Regions from separate parts of the Streptomyces sp. NPDC045026 genome, predicted to be linked through region 2. Evidence: riboswitches for the same ligand, from Rfam matches in the RefSeq annotation. Region 2 holds a riboswitch; the other holds the start of a gene.
The links. Region 2 has a riboswitch for glycine ahead of gcvT (glycine cleavage system aminomethyltransferase GcvT). Riboswitches for the same ligand answer to the same signal wherever they lie in the genome.
Positions count from the first base shown of each region.

Region 1: it holds a riboswitch for glycine, as region 2 does, so the genes downstream of both, gcvP (aminomethyl-transferring glycine dehydrogenase) here and gcvT (glycine cleavage system aminomethyltransferase GcvT) in region 2, are expected to answer to the same signal.

Region 1 covers NZ_JBWKIS010000028.1:9,750-16,863, reverse strand. Annotated here, with positions in the region: gene AC07EJ_RS37380 (glutamate-cysteine ligase family protein) at 1-1,181, opposite strand, end outside; gene AC07EJ_RS37375 (hypothetical protein) at 1,673-2,260, shown strand; gene AC07EJ_RS37370 (DUF5999 family protein) at 2,602-2,799, shown strand; gene gcvP (aminomethyl-transferring glycine dehydrogenase) at 2,889-5,774, opposite strand; glycine riboswitch at 5,959-6,055, opposite strand; gene AC07EJ_RS37360 (PRC-barrel domain-containing protein) at 6,170-6,553, shown strand; gene AC07EJ_RS37355 (DNA polymerase IV) at 6,539-7,114, opposite strand, start outside.
Region 2 covers NZ_JBWKIS010000003.1:466,774-473,887, reverse strand. Annotated here, with positions in the region: gene AC07EJ_RS09540 (ABC transporter substrate-binding protein) at 1-1,217, opposite strand, end outside; gene AC07EJ_RS09535 (ABC transporter permease) at 1,276-2,274, opposite strand; gene AC07EJ_RS09530 (enhanced serine sensitivity protein SseB C-terminal domain-containing protein) at 2,708-3,508, opposite strand; gene AC07EJ_RS09525 (enhanced serine sensitivity protein SseB) at 3,679-4,446, opposite strand; gene AC07EJ_RS09520 (AAA family ATPase) at 4,553-5,230, opposite strand; glycine riboswitch at 5,368-5,471, shown strand; glycine riboswitch at 5,472-5,583, shown strand; gene gcvT (glycine cleavage system aminomethyltransferase GcvT) at 5,631-6,770, shown strand; gene gcvH (glycine cleavage system protein GcvH) at 6,862-7,114, shown strand, end outside.

The sequences.
Region 1 (7,114 bases), on a different contig from region 2:
TCCAGGCGCGCGTCGATCCCGTGCCGGCACGCCTCGTCGAAGTTGCGGGCCGCGGCGTCGAAGGGCAGCCGGCTCCAGACCGGGCGGGCGTCCTCGGCCAGGGCGCGCACGACGCCGTAGTAGAAGGCGACGTTCGCGATGACGTCGGTGACGGTGGGGCCCGCGGGCAGGACGCGGTTCTCCACGCGCAGGTGCGGCTTGCCGTCGGCTATGCCGTACACGGGCCGGTTCCAGCGGTAGACGGTGCCGTTGTGCAGGACGAGCTCGCCCAGCGCCGGCACTCCGCCGTCGTCGATGACGCGCAGCGGCTCCTCCTCGTCGCACAGGGGCAGCAGCGGCGGGAAGTAGCGCAGATTCTCCTCGAACAGGTCGTACGCGCTGCTGACCCAGCGCTCGCCGAACCAGGTGCGCGGCCGCACCCCCTGGGCCTGGAGCTCGGGCGGGCGGGTGTCGGTCGACTGCTGGAACAGGGGCGGCCGCGATTCGCGCCACAGCTCATGTCCGAACAGGAACGGCGAGTTGGCGCCGACCGCGACCTGCACGGCGGCGACCGCCTGCGCGGCGTTCCACACGTCGGCGAAGCGGGCGGGCGTGACCTGGAGGTGCAACTGCACGGAGGTGCACGCCGCTTCGGTCGCTATGGAGCCCGAGGTGCAGCGCAGGTGCTCCACCCCGTCGATGTCGACCACGAAGTCCTCGCCGCGCGCGGCGAGCATCTGGTCGTTGAGGAGGCTGTAGCGGTCTACGTCCGACAGGTTCGCGGAGACGAGATCATCGGGCACGAGCGTCGGGAGAATGCCGATCATGACGATCCCGGCGTCCACCTCGTTCGCTTTCCGGTGGGCATAGGCGAGGCCGGTCCTGAGCTCCTCGGCGAGCCGGTCGAGAACCCGGCCTTCCAATCGGTGGGGGGCAATATTAACTTCCAGATTGAACATTCCGAGTTCGGTCTGGAAATCACGGCTCGCGATGCGCTCGAGAACTTGCGCATTCATCATTTTCGGCATGCCGTCGGGCCCAGCGAGATTCAACTCGATCTCCAGCCCCATCAGATTCCTCGGACGGTCGAACCGCTGCTCCTCCAGGAGCCTCGCGAGCCCCACCAGACACTGCTGCAACTTCCTGCGGTAGTGCCGTCGATCGGACAGGTCGAACGCGCCCGCCACGACCTTCTCCCCCATGGAAGCGTCCCTCCTCGCTTGGATGGCCCGGCCGTCCGGCCGCCGTGTCTCGGTGGATGATGCCCAGGCAATGTGATCGATAACGCCCCGCTCCCCGCCGTCGGCGAGTAGGCTCGCAGCAGTTGTCACGGGGCACATTCACGAGGCATGCGGCATGTCGAAGACTAGGTTCCACCTAGCCTGGTGATAAACACCGACGAGAATCAGCCGTCCGCTCGCCGTGAAGATTACGAGGTCACGGATCCAGCCCCGATTAAAATCGGGAGATTCCCCTCATTTCGATGACCGAATAACGCCTTGCCGAGTATTTTCGAGACGGCTAGCCGAAACACTGCGTGAACACGCGTCGTATAAACTCCGCGAACGAGGCAGAGAGTTGGCGCTCGCGGTACCTGCCCCCGCCCCCTCTGGCCCGGTCAGCAGACAGCGCCGTCCGCTCGTCCCGCCACGCCCTCGATCCACCGTGCCTGTCGAATGAGAGGCGACCCACCATGCCGCTGCATGTCCCTCCGGCTCCCGCGCCCGCCCTGCGCACCGTCCTCACGGCCCTCGGTTCCCCCACCGCAGTCCGCGAGGCCCGCACCCCTTCCCTGCGCTCCGCCCAAGGACCGGCGAGCCCCGAACTCCCGTTGCCCGTCCACGTACTGGACCGGGTCACGGGCAGCGCGGGCCCCTCACCCACCCGGCTCGCCGGCTGGCGCTTCCTGATCCGCTGCGGAGAGCGGGCGGTCGCCGCCGCCGACACGATCCTGACCGCCGACGGCTGGGCGTTCTCGCACTTCTTCGAGGGCCCGTACGTCGCGGCCACCGAACGCGCGCTGCGTCAGGCCGAGTCCCTGCCCGCGGCCTACCAGCCGCGCCTGCTCTCGGTCCCGGAGCTGTACATGCTCACCCTGTGGCTGCACGGGGACTGCAACGCCGACGCCTCCACGGGACATCCGGCGGCCAGCGACCTCCTGGTCCCGCTCGCGCCCGCGCCGCCCGGCATCGCCGCCCACCGCCCGCACCGGGTCGCCGAACTGCTGCCCGTCCTCACCCATCGACTGACCCCAGCGCCACTCCTGGGCTCACCCGCCTGACGCGACCGGGCCGCCTGACGCGCCCGCGCCCCGCTGCCGATGCCGACCGGTCGCGGGGCGCAGCCCTGCCCTCGCCCGCCCGTCCGGACTAGCCCGGTCAGGCCACCCCGAACCACCCGAAGGGACAGTGCAGTTGGGGTGAACCGTCCGCACGGGTGACGCGTCCTCATCCAGTGAGGACCGCTGCGACGAAATACCTGCGGATTCTCGCCCGTGGGGCAACACTGGGTTCCGGACCGACCGACAAACGGGGGGCGGCCATGAACAACGCTTCGAGCCGCAGGACAGACACCGACATCGCACCCATCACCGACATCACTCCACAGGGAAAGATCCCATCCATGTGCCAGCACCAGCCACCGTGCCCGTCCGCAGACTCCGCCGACCGGGAGGCCGCACTCCCTGTGGCCCACCACCCCGAACAGGGCTGGAGTCTGCTCTGCAACGGCGTCCTGCTCTTCGAGGACACCGGTGAGCTGCTGCCCAACGGCCAGATCATCGCTCCGCACCGCCCGGTGCACGTCGTGACCGCGGCCTGAGCGGATCCGGACGCCGACGGCGTCCCCAGTACGAAAGGGCCGGCCCCGGGAAAACCCGGAACCGGCCCTGACGCATGTCAGCGTGTGTATCAGTTCTCGTACGCGTCCATGGGCGGGCACGAGCAGACGAGATTCCGGTCGCCGTACGCCTGGTCGATGCGGCGCACCGGCGGCCAGTACTTGTCGGCGGCCACGACACCGGCGGGGAAGACGGCCTCCTCGCGGCTGTACGCGTGCTCCCACTCGCCGCCGAGCGCGGCCGCGGTGTGCGGGGCGTTGCGCAGCGGGTTGTCCTCGGCGGGCCACCGGCCCGAACCGACCTTCTCGATCTCCCCGCGAATGGCGATCATCGCCTCGCAGAACCGGTCCAGCTCGGTCAGGTCCTCGCTCTCGGTCGGCTCGATCATCAGCGTTCCGGCCACCGGGAACGACATGGTCGGGGCGTGGAACCCGTAGTCGATGAGGCGCTTGGCGATGTCGTCGACGCTGACTCCGGTCGCCTTCGAGATCGGACGCAGATCGATGATGCACTCGTGCGCGACGAGGCCGCCGGGGCCCGTGTACAGCACCGGGAAGTGCGCCTCGAGACGCTTGGCGATGTAGTTGGCGCTGAGCACCGCGACCTGCGTGGCCCGCTTGAGACCCTCGCCGCCCATGAGACGCACGTACGCCCAAGAGATCGGCAGGATGCCCGCGGAGCCCCACGGCGCCGCGGAGATCGGACCGACGCCGGTCTCGGGACCGGCGGCGGGCTGCATCGGGTGGTTGGGCAGGTACGGCGCGAGGTGCGCGCGGACACCGACCGGGCCGACGCCCGGACCGCCGCCGCCGTGCGGGATGCAGAACGTCTTGTGCAGGTTGAGGTGCGAGACGTCGCCGCCGAAGTGGCCCGGCTTGGCGAGGCCCACCAGGGCGTTCAGGTTGGCGCCGTCGACATAGACCTGACCGCCGGCGTCGTGCACCTGCGCGCAGATGTCGGCGACGTGCTCCTCGAACACGCCGTGCGTCGACGGGTAGGTGATCATCAGGACGGAGAGCTCGTCGGCGTACTGCTCGATCTTGGCGCGCAGGTCCACGACATCGATCTCGCCGTCGTCGGCCGTCTTCACGACGACCACCTTCATGCCGGCCATCACGGCGCTCGCGGCGTTCGTGCCGTGCGCGGACGACGGGATGAGGCAGACGGTGCGCTGGTCGTCGCCGTTGGCGCGGTGGTAGCCGCGGACGGCGAGCAGACCGGCCAGCTCGCCCTGCGAACCGGCGTTCGGCTGGAGCGACACGTTGTCGTAGCCGGTGACCTCCGCGAGGCGCTCCTCCAGCTCACGGATGAGCGTGAGGTAGCCCTGCGCCTGCTCGGCGGGCGCGAAGGGGTGCAGCTGGCCGAACTCGGGCCAGGTGACCGGCTCCATCTCCGTCGTCGCGTTGAGCTTCATCGTGCAGGAGCCCAGCGGGATCATGCCGCGGTCGAGCGCGTAGTCACGGTCGGCCAGCTTGCGCAGGTAGCGCAGCATCGAGGTCTCGGAGCGGTGCGCGTGGAACACGGAGTGCGTCAGGTAGTCGTCGCCCCGCAGAAGGCCCGCAGGCAGCGTGTCCTCGGCCGAGGCGTCGAGCGCCTCGACATCGGCGTCGACACCGAACGCGGTCCAGACGGCACCCAGTTGGGTACGCGTCGTGGTCTCGTCACACGAGATGGACACGTGGTCGGCGTCCACGAGGTGGAGGTTGACGCCCCCTTCACGCGCGGCGCCCACGATCTGGGCGGCCCGGCCCGCGGCCTTCACGGTCACGGTGTCGAAGTACGCGCCGTGCACGACCTCGACCCCGCCGGCCTTGAGTCCCTCGGCGAGCAGCGTCGCGTACCGGTGCGTGCGCCGCGCGATGCCCTTGAGGCCGTCGGGCCCGTGGTAGACGGCGTACATGCCGGCCATGACGGCGAGCAGCACCTGAGCGGTACAGATGTTGCTGGTGGCCTTCTCGCGCCGGATGTGCTGCTCACGGGTCTGCAGGGCGAGGCGGTACGCCTTGTTGCCGTCGGCGTCGACGGAGACGCCCACGAGGCGGCCGGGCAGGCTGCGGGCGAACTTCTCGCGGACGGCCATGTAGCCGGCGTGCGGACCGCCGAAGCCCATCGGGACACCGAAGCGCTGCGTCGTACCGACGGCGATGTCGGCGCCGAGCTCACCGGGCGAGGTCAGCAGCGTGAGGGCGAGCAGGTCGGCGGCGACCGTGACGACGGCGCCCAGCTCGTGGGCCTGCTCTATGACCGGCTTGATGTCGCGCACGGCACCCGAGGCGCCCGGGTACTGGATCAGGACGCCGACGACGCCGCGCTCGGCGACCTCGGCCGGGATGCCGTCGGACAGGTCCGCGACGACGACCTCGACACCGGTCGGCTCGGCACGCGTCTGGATCACGGCGATGGTCTGCGGCAGCGCGTCCGCATCGACCACGAAGGCGCCGTTCTTGACCTTGCCGATGCGCCGGGACAGCGCCATGGCCTCGGCGGCGGCCGTGCCCTCGTCGAGCAGCGAGGCTCCCGAGGTCGGCAGACCCGTCAGCTCGGCGACCATCGTCTGGAAGTTGAGCAGCGCCTCGAGCCGGCCCTGCGAGATCTCCGGCTGGTAGGGCGTGTACGCCGTGTACCAGGCCGGGTTCTCCATGACGTTGCGCAGGATGACGGGCGGCGTGAAGGTGCCGTAGTAGCCGAGTCCGACCATCGAGTCGAGGACCTGGTTGCGGTCCGCGAGCGAGCGAAGTTCGGCGAGCACCTCTGCCTCGGTGCGGGCCCCGGGAAGATCGAGTGCCTCGGCGCTCTTGATCACGTCCGGCACCGCGGCCGCCGTCAGCTCGTCGAGCGAGCCGTACCCGACCTGCGCGAGCATCTTGGCCTGCGCTGCTTCATCCGGACCGATATGGCGCTGCTCGAAGGGGATTCCCTGCTCCAGCTGGGAGAGCGGAATACGGTTGGCGGTCATTGCGGAGGCCTCCTGGTCATTGCGACCTGCGAGGGGCACCACGGCGCGGGTGCCCGAACGGCCTCCCCCTCTGTCATCTCAACCTGAGAGCTTCACCGGCGCGCCCCACATCACGAAGGGCATGCCGACTTTCACCGTCGGTGAGGGCGGAGGCCTGAACGCCCGCCCTGCTTTCCAGAGTGACCTCGTCCGTGCGGTACAGGGGCCTGAGAGATTCCGGGGAGGAGTTGCTCCTTCGGCGCCTCCGGTGTCATACCGGAGGACTCTCCCGCACAGGGTCAGCAGCCATCGCCAGCCTACCAGCGGCAACAATGCCCCCGGCTTCGAGTGGCCGCCGTCACCAATGTGCACTTTGGTAGTGCTTACGGATGAGTTGCGAGCAGCTGGAGGGCCCCGTGCAGACCGATGTCGATCCGCGCAACCTGATCGGCCGCAAGGCGTTCGACCGCAACGGAGCCAAGATCGGGACCGTCGACGAGGTCTACCTCGACGACGCGACCGGGGTCCCGGAGTGGGCGGCGATACGCACAGGCCTGTTCAGCCGGGACGCCTTCGTCCCCCTGGAGCCGAGCGAGCTGGTCGAAGGCACTCTGCGCATCCCCTTCGAACGCTCCTTGATCAAGGACGCCCCCGACTTCGGGGTCGGCCGTCACCTCTCCCCCGAACAGGAGCTCCAGCTCTACCACCACTACGGTCTCGACATCACGGCCCCGGACGACCCCGAGCCCCCTCAGGACCACGACTTCGGCAAGATCGCCGGCAACTCAGACGACACCTGACCCGGCATCCCCCTCCCGGGCCGGAACGAGCCCGGCCCCGCCCTCCACCAGCGGCAGCGGCTCCGCGGGCACGAGAGCGGGGTCGTCCGTGCGGAAGGTCCGCACCCGCCCCGGCTCCGAGTACGGCGTCTCGAAGCGCACCGTCACCCGCCCGAGCCCGCTGCCCTGCACCCACCCGTGCCCGAACTCCTCGTGCCGCACGTCGTGCCCGGCCACCCAGCGCCGGTCCGCGGTCTCCACGACCTCTTCCGCGGCCGAATGCCCCTTCTCCCCCGCACCAGCCGCCCCTTCCGTCTCACCCTCACCCTCGGCCGCGTGCGCCTCGGCCTCGGCCTCGGCCTGCGCCCGCGCCTGCGCGAACAGGTCCTCCTGCGTGTAGTCGGCCAGACCGGTCACCCCCACACCGAGCAGCCGCACCCCACCCGTCGTGTCCACGGACTCCAGGAGCCGGGCCGCCGCCTCCCGCACCACGGCGGGGTCGTCGGTGGGCCCGCGCAGGGTCTCGGATCTCGTCAGCGTGGAGAAGTCGTAACGCCGCACCTTGAGGACCACGGTCCGCCC
Region 2 (7,114 bases):
CAGGCCTTCAGGGCGTCCTTGGCCTTGGCCACGTCACCCTTGTTGCCGCTGGTGGCGTAGACGTCTTCCTTGGCGTAGCCCGTGATGTCCGGGGGCAGCACGGTCGTGGCGACGTCACCGCGGATGGGACCGCCCTGCGCGGTCTGCACCGAGACCTTGTCGATGGCGTACTCGACGGCCTTGCGGCAGTCGACGTTCGTGAACGGCTTCAGCTTGGTGTTGATCGCCGCGTAGACGAGACGGCCGCCGTAGGCGTTGTCCGTGTTCCCCATCTTCGACTTGTCGTTGACCAGCTGCGCCTGCGTCTGGGTGTCGACGCCCTTGCCCTGGAGGTCGATCAGGGTGTCGCCGGACTGCAGGTCCTTGTCGATCGTCTGCTGGTTGACCTTCAGGTCGACGACGATCTTGTTCGGGTACTGCTTGCGCAGCGGGTCGGACTTCGGGTCGAAGTTCTTGTTGCGGACCAGGACGGCCTGCTTGCCCTCCTGGTAGCTCTGGAACTGGTACGAGCCCGAGGACACGATGTGCTTGACGTAGTCGATGCCGTCGTCCTTGGCCTTCGGCACCGGCGCGGTCTGCGGGGTGGCGACCAGGTAGTCGAACTCCTGGAAGGGCCGGTCGAGATGGAAGACGATCGTGGTGTCGTCCGGCGTCTCGATGGACTTCAGGCCCTTGTCGCTCTTGTCCTTGTAGGGGCCCTTGTACTTGTCACCGCCCGCGAGGAACTGCTGGAAGTAGTTCGGGCCGAGGGACAGCACGTCACGCGCGAAGTTCGAGCGCTCGACGGCGTACTTGACGTCCTTGGACGTGATCGGCGTGCCGTCCTGGTACTCAAGACCCTTGCGGATCGTGTACGTCCAGGTCTTGCCGCCGTCCGACGACTTGCCGGGGGCCGAGGCGAGGTCGGGGACGAGCGTGTTGCCCTTCTCCCCCGCGTCGGGCTTGAACGTCATCAGCGGGCGGGCGTACAGCCGGCTGAAGTTGTACATGTACGCGTAGTACGTGTTGCCCGGGTCGAACGAGTCGGGGACGTCCGACATCGCGTAGGTGACCGTGCCGCCCTTCTTCGTCGAGGCGTTGACGAAATCCTTCGTGGCGGCGTTCGCACCGGCCGACTTGTTGTTGTCGCCCGAGCCGTCGTCGGCCTTGCTGCAGCCGGCGAGCAGCAGGCTCACGCTGCCGATGGCCGCGACCGCGGCGATAGATGACCTTCGCATGATGGTCGGAATCCCCTCCATTGTCGGAAACTTGTGGAGCTCTCGGTGCGGCCTTGGGTCAGCGGCTGCGCGGGTCGAGGGCGTCGCGGAGACCGTCACCGAGCAGGTTGAACGCGAGCACGGTGACGAAGATGGCGAGACCCGGAACGATCATGTATTGCGGATCGACCTGGAAGTAGTCGACGGCGTCCTTGAGCATGCCGCCCCAGGAGGCCTGCGGCGGCTGGATGCCCACGCCCAGGAAGCTGAGCGACGCCTCGAAGATGATGTTCGTCGGGATCAGCAGCGTCGAGTAGACGATGATCGGGCCGACCAGGTTGGGCATCAGTTCCCGGAACAGGATGTACGGGCCGCGTGCCCCCATTCCGCGGGACGCGTCCACGAACTCCCGCTCGCGCAGCGCCAGTGTCTGGCCGCGCACGATCCGGCCCAGATACGGCCAGTTGAAGAATCCGATCACGAAGATCAGCACGCAGATGTGCAGCGGAAGCCCGTTCAGGCCGAACGCGCCGCCCTGCAGGGTCGCGGAGATCGAGATCGCGAACAGCAGCAGCGGGAACGCCAGGAACGTGTCCATCAAGCGGCTGATGATCGAGTCGACCCGGCCGCCGTAGTACCCGGCGACGACACCGAGGACCGCCCCGATCACGTTCGACAGGACGGTCGCGCCGAAGGCGACGACGAGGGAGACCCACGAGCCTTCGAGGATGCGCGCGAGGATGTCGCGGCCGAACTTCGGTTCCACACCGAGGGGATGGTCACCGCTCATACCGCCCAGTCCGCCCTTGGGGAGCGAGGAGGTGGGGTCGATGAGGTCCTGGTGGAACGTGTTCGGGTCGAGGCCGAAGAGGTGCTGCAGGGGGCGCGCGCAGGCGGCGATGAGGATGAGCAGAATGACGATGACGCCGCCGGCGACGGCGACTTTGTCCTTCTTGAAGCGGTTCCAGGCGATACGCCCGAGGGAACGCCCCTCGATCTGCTGCCCCTTGGTGCCGGCGAGCACAGCCTCGGGCTGCACCTCGGCCTGGGCCCCAGTGGTCTCGATCGGTGCGGTCACGGTGTGGTTGACCCCTCTCGGCCGACTGTGGCCGGCCCACGCCCGCCGCGGTAGCGGCTTGATCTTGTCTCGCGCGCTGGACAGTCCGGAGGCATGGCCCCGCAGTTGACCGTTCAGCTCGTACACAGAGTCGAAACCCCGTGTCTGCAGGGAGTCTTCAATGCGCTTGCGACCAGCCGCCAGACTTCCCCGTGAAAGGTTGCGCAACCGTGATGAGGCGGCAGGCGTGCATTATGCGGACGCGGGAACCGGCTGAGCGGACAATTCACGCCGACCCGGCAGAGCCGCGTCGGGTCCGGAATACGACACGGTGACCGATGTGGCGAGAATGCCCGGGTGCTGCGCCGACTCACCCTAAAACGGGGCGGAATGGGGCCGGGTCAACCCGGATGTCTCCGGCGGCAGTTGGAGCGAGGGCCCGCGGTGAACGGTTTCAGTACGTCCCGTGCGGCGGCGGGTACCCGTACCCCGCGGCGGGGGCGGGCGCGGCCGGGGCCGCGTGGGCCTCGCGGTCGTAGAACGGGCGGGCGTTGGCGCGCAGCCACATGGCGACGGGGTCGTGCTCGTCGGACATCGCGACCGTGGAGACGGGCAGTCCCTCGGGCACGGCGACGACCGACTGCTGCATCATCGCGCGCACCGCGTCCACGGACACCGGCGACGTGTCGTACACATCGAGGCCGATCGCCAGATAGGGCGCACCGAGCGTGGGCTGGACCCAGGCGCGGCGCAGCGAGCGGATCGCGGTGGTGCGGTGCGCGTTCTGCGTGAGCAGGGCGTAGAACTGCGGGATCTCGATGGCGGGGTCGCTCAGGCGCAGGGGCCCGGCGGGCTGACGGTCGAGGCCGCCCGCGATCCGGCGCAGGTCGAGCCACGGGATGCCGACGCCGCCGCCGGGCGCGTGCGGGTTGAGCCAGAGGCCGTAGTGGTCGGGGTAGAGCGTGCGGGCCGCGTCGACACCGCCGACGACCTCGTAGGCGCGGCTCCAGCCGGAGGCGGACAGCTCCTGGGCGGAGGTGACACAGGGGGCGTACGAGAAGCCCTCGACCTCCATGTTCCCGTACTGCGCGTCGGGGGATCCGGCCTGGCCGTGCCAGAGCAGCATCCACACCTGGCCGGTGCCCGCGTCCGCGAGCGCGTTGAGCAGCGCCTCGTAGGCGTCGTAACGCCCCGGCGTCACCTGGCGCAGCATGTGCTCGACCTGACCGGCCGCGGCCGTGCCCGACGCACTCACCCGTAACCGCCCCTTCGTGACGTACCCGACGATTTCGACCCGCTCCCCGCGGCGGGACCGCCCAGACAGGTCATGAAACCAGCTTAAGCGGCGATCCTGACACCGACTTGACGTACGCGCGGTCGACCGCATTCCCGTGCCGTCCCCGAACGGGGACCGGCGCCGGGCTTTCAGTGACCCTGCGTGTAGAACGGCCGCAGCGTGGCGCGCATCCAGTCACCGACCGGGTCCTGGGTGATGTCGAGCAGGACGAGGTTCACCGGCCAGGGCGCCGGGGCCCGGCCGAGGGCGCGGCCCAGGGCGTCCATGGGCAGGTTGCGCGCGGGACCCTCCCACTGCGACACCTCGACGCCGACGAAGAGGAGCGGGTCGCCGCCCTCGACGCTGGCGAGGCAGCGGCGGGCGGTGAGCACGACGCCTGCCGCCTCGAACTCCTCGCGCACGGCGGCCAGGAAGTCGACCGGGTCCTCCTGCCAGTCGGGCTCGTAGAGGCTGACCCGGCCGCCCGCGGCGGGCCCGTCCAGCGGCGTACGCCCCGACTTGCACAACTCGGCGACGGCGGGCGGGGGGAGCGGGATGCCGACGGCGCCGTCCGGGTTCACCGCGATCCCGACCTGCGGGGGCAGCCCGCGCGCGAACTCGACGGCCGGCGCGACCGTGCAGCCCATCCGGTCGCCGACGACCGCGAGGAACTGCTCCTCCGAGCTGAAGACGGGCACATAGGCCTGGCCCTCGATCTCCAGCGTCGGCAGGTCGAGGTTCGGGCTGCCGGGCCCGCCGCCCTGGGGCAGCGGTATCCACACCTGGCTGCGCCCGAGGACCTCGACGATCCGTCCGCCCGCCGAGCCGACCCCGAGGGAGGCGGCGAGCACCTCCTCCAGCTCGTTGGCCGGCCACCCGCCGTACGGGTGTGCGTGAGCCTGCGCCGGAATGTCCATGTGCCTACCACCCGCTCTGGAACCGCTCTGTCTGCGGCCGAACCCTAGCGCGTACAAGTGACACGGCACCCTCCGCATCCACCTGCGCACAGAGGGTCACGGTCGCTCAACTCCCCTCGAACCCGATCCCGTTCAGCACATCCGTCGCGTCCCGGTCGAGCAGCACGGCGGACGCGCAGCCCCACGGCAGGTCACCGCGCTCGGCCGACTGCACCAGGACCGCGACCGCGCGGCGGTGCCGGGCGAACGCGTAGCGCGAGACCCCGCGGCCGCGGTCCCGCTGGCCCGCGAGCGCCGTGTCCGCGTCGACGTCGAGCAGCATCAGGTGCAGATCCGCGCCGCGCCGCCCGGCCTCCCTGGCCAGCCAGCGCCGCACCCAGGCCTGCGTGCCGCAGTCGTGCAGGACGACGCTGCCACCCGAGCGCAGGGCCCGCCGCAGCCCGACGAAGTGCGCGAGCCGTACGAGCGGGCGGTACACGGCGTACGGGAGCAGCCGTGGCAGCCGGGCCGCCCAGCGGTCGCGGGTGTCCTGCGAGTCGATACGCACGGCTCCCCCGCCGCCGACCACGCGGCTCATCAGCGTGGACTTGCCGCTGCCCGGGAGCCCCGAGACCACGATCAGGTCACCCCGCGCGAAGCCGAGACGGCGCGGGGTACGCCCGCGCCTGCCGCGCAGATCCCTGACGACGGGACCGCGCCCTGCCAACGGCCCGGGGCGGGACACCGCCCGTTGCGCGACCCCTGTCGCCGCGTACGCACCCGCCACTGCCTTGTGCACCGTGATCGTCCTCCCCGCTCCGGTCACGCCACCCTTGCCCGCCAAGTGTAAAGAGACGGTAATGCCGTACAAGTGGTTTCCCCGTACGGTCGGCATGCAATGATGTGCGCGCCAAGAGCACGACCAACTGCATACCGGCCGCTTGAATCCGCGCGGGAGAGCTCCCCGGACGCCTACGCGTCCCCGGGGGCGCCGAAGGAGCAAGTTCCTCCCTTGAATCTCTCAGGCCCCGTACCGCGCGGGCGAGGCATATCTGAAAAGCGGGCGGCCCTCGGCCGCTCCACCCAAGGTGCAAGCCGCGACCACCCGTACGTGTGGCGCCGGCGAACCTCTCAGGTTCCGATGACAGATGGGGAGGAAGACCATCGCCCTCGTCTGTCATGCCTGGGATCCTGGAGCACCACTCATGAGCAACGTCCCCCGTAAGACCGCCCTCGACGCCCTGCACCGCTCGCTGGGCGCGAAGATGACCGACTTCGCCGGCTGGGACATGCCGCTGCGGTACGGCAGCGAGCGCGACGAGCACCTCGCGGTCCGCACCAAGGCGGGCCTCTTCGACCTCTCACACATGGGCGAGATCACCGTCACCGGGCCGCAGGCCGTCGACCTCCTGGACTACGCCCTCGTCGGGAACATGTCCACGATCGGCCCCGGCCGCGCCCGCTACACCATGATCTGCCAGGAGGACGGCGGGATCGTCGACGACCTGATCGTCTACCGCCTGGGCGAGCACGACGCCGGTCTTCCTGAATACATGGTCGTCGCCAACGCGGGCAACGCGCAGATCGTCCTCGACGCGATCACCGAGCGCGCCGCCGGCTTCGACGCCGAGGTCCGTGACGACCGCGACGCCTACGCGCTGATCGCCGTCCAGGGCCCCGAGTCCCCCGGCATCCTGAAGTCCCTCACGGACGCCGACCTGGACGGCCTCAAGTACTACGCGGGCCTGCCCGGCACCGTCGCCGGCGTCCCGGCCCTCATCGCCCGCACCGGCTACACCGGCGAGGACGGCTTCGAGCTGTTCGTCGCCCCGGAGCACGCCGAGAAGCTGTGGCAGGCGCTGACCGACGCGGGCGCGCCGGTGGGCCTCGTCCCCGCCGGCCTCTCCTGCCGTGACACGCTCCGCCTGGAGGCGGGCATGCCGCTGTACGGGCACGAGCTGACGACGGCGCTGACCCCGTTCGACGCCGGTCTCGGCCGCGTCGTGAAGTTCGAGAAGACGGGCAACGAGGGCCGCTTCGTGGGCCGCGAGGCGCTCGAGGCCGCGGCCCTGCGCGCCGAGACCGCTCCGCCGCGCAAGCTCGTCGGTCTGATCGCCGAGGGCCGCCGGGTGCCGCGCGCCGGGATGTCCGTGGTCGCCGACGGCCAGGTGATCGGCGAGGTCACCTCCGGCGCCCCCTCCCCCACGCTCGGCAAGCCGATCGCCATCGCCTACGTGGACGCGGCACACGCCGCCCCGGGCACGGAGGGCGTCGGCGTGGACATCCGCGGCGCCCACGAGCCGTACGAGGTCGTGGCGCTGCCGTTCTACAAGCGCCAGAAGTAGCCCGACCGTCCTCACAGGGGGCGCCGGAAGTAACCCAGCGCACACCCCTCTCGTTCCGCAGCACCCACCCGCGTACAGGAGAATTCAGATCATGAGCAACCCCCAGCAGCTGCGCTACAGCAAGGAGCACGAGTGGCTGTCGGGCGCCGAGGACGGCGTCTCGACGGTCGGCATCACCGAGTTCGCGGCCAACGCGCTCGGCGATGTCGTCTACGCCCAGCTCCCCGAGGTCGGTGACACGGTGACCGCGGGCGAGACCTGCGGCGAGCTCGAGTCGACCAAGTCCGTCAGCGACCTGTACTCCCCGGTCACCGGCGAGGTCGTCGAGGCGAACCAGGACGTCG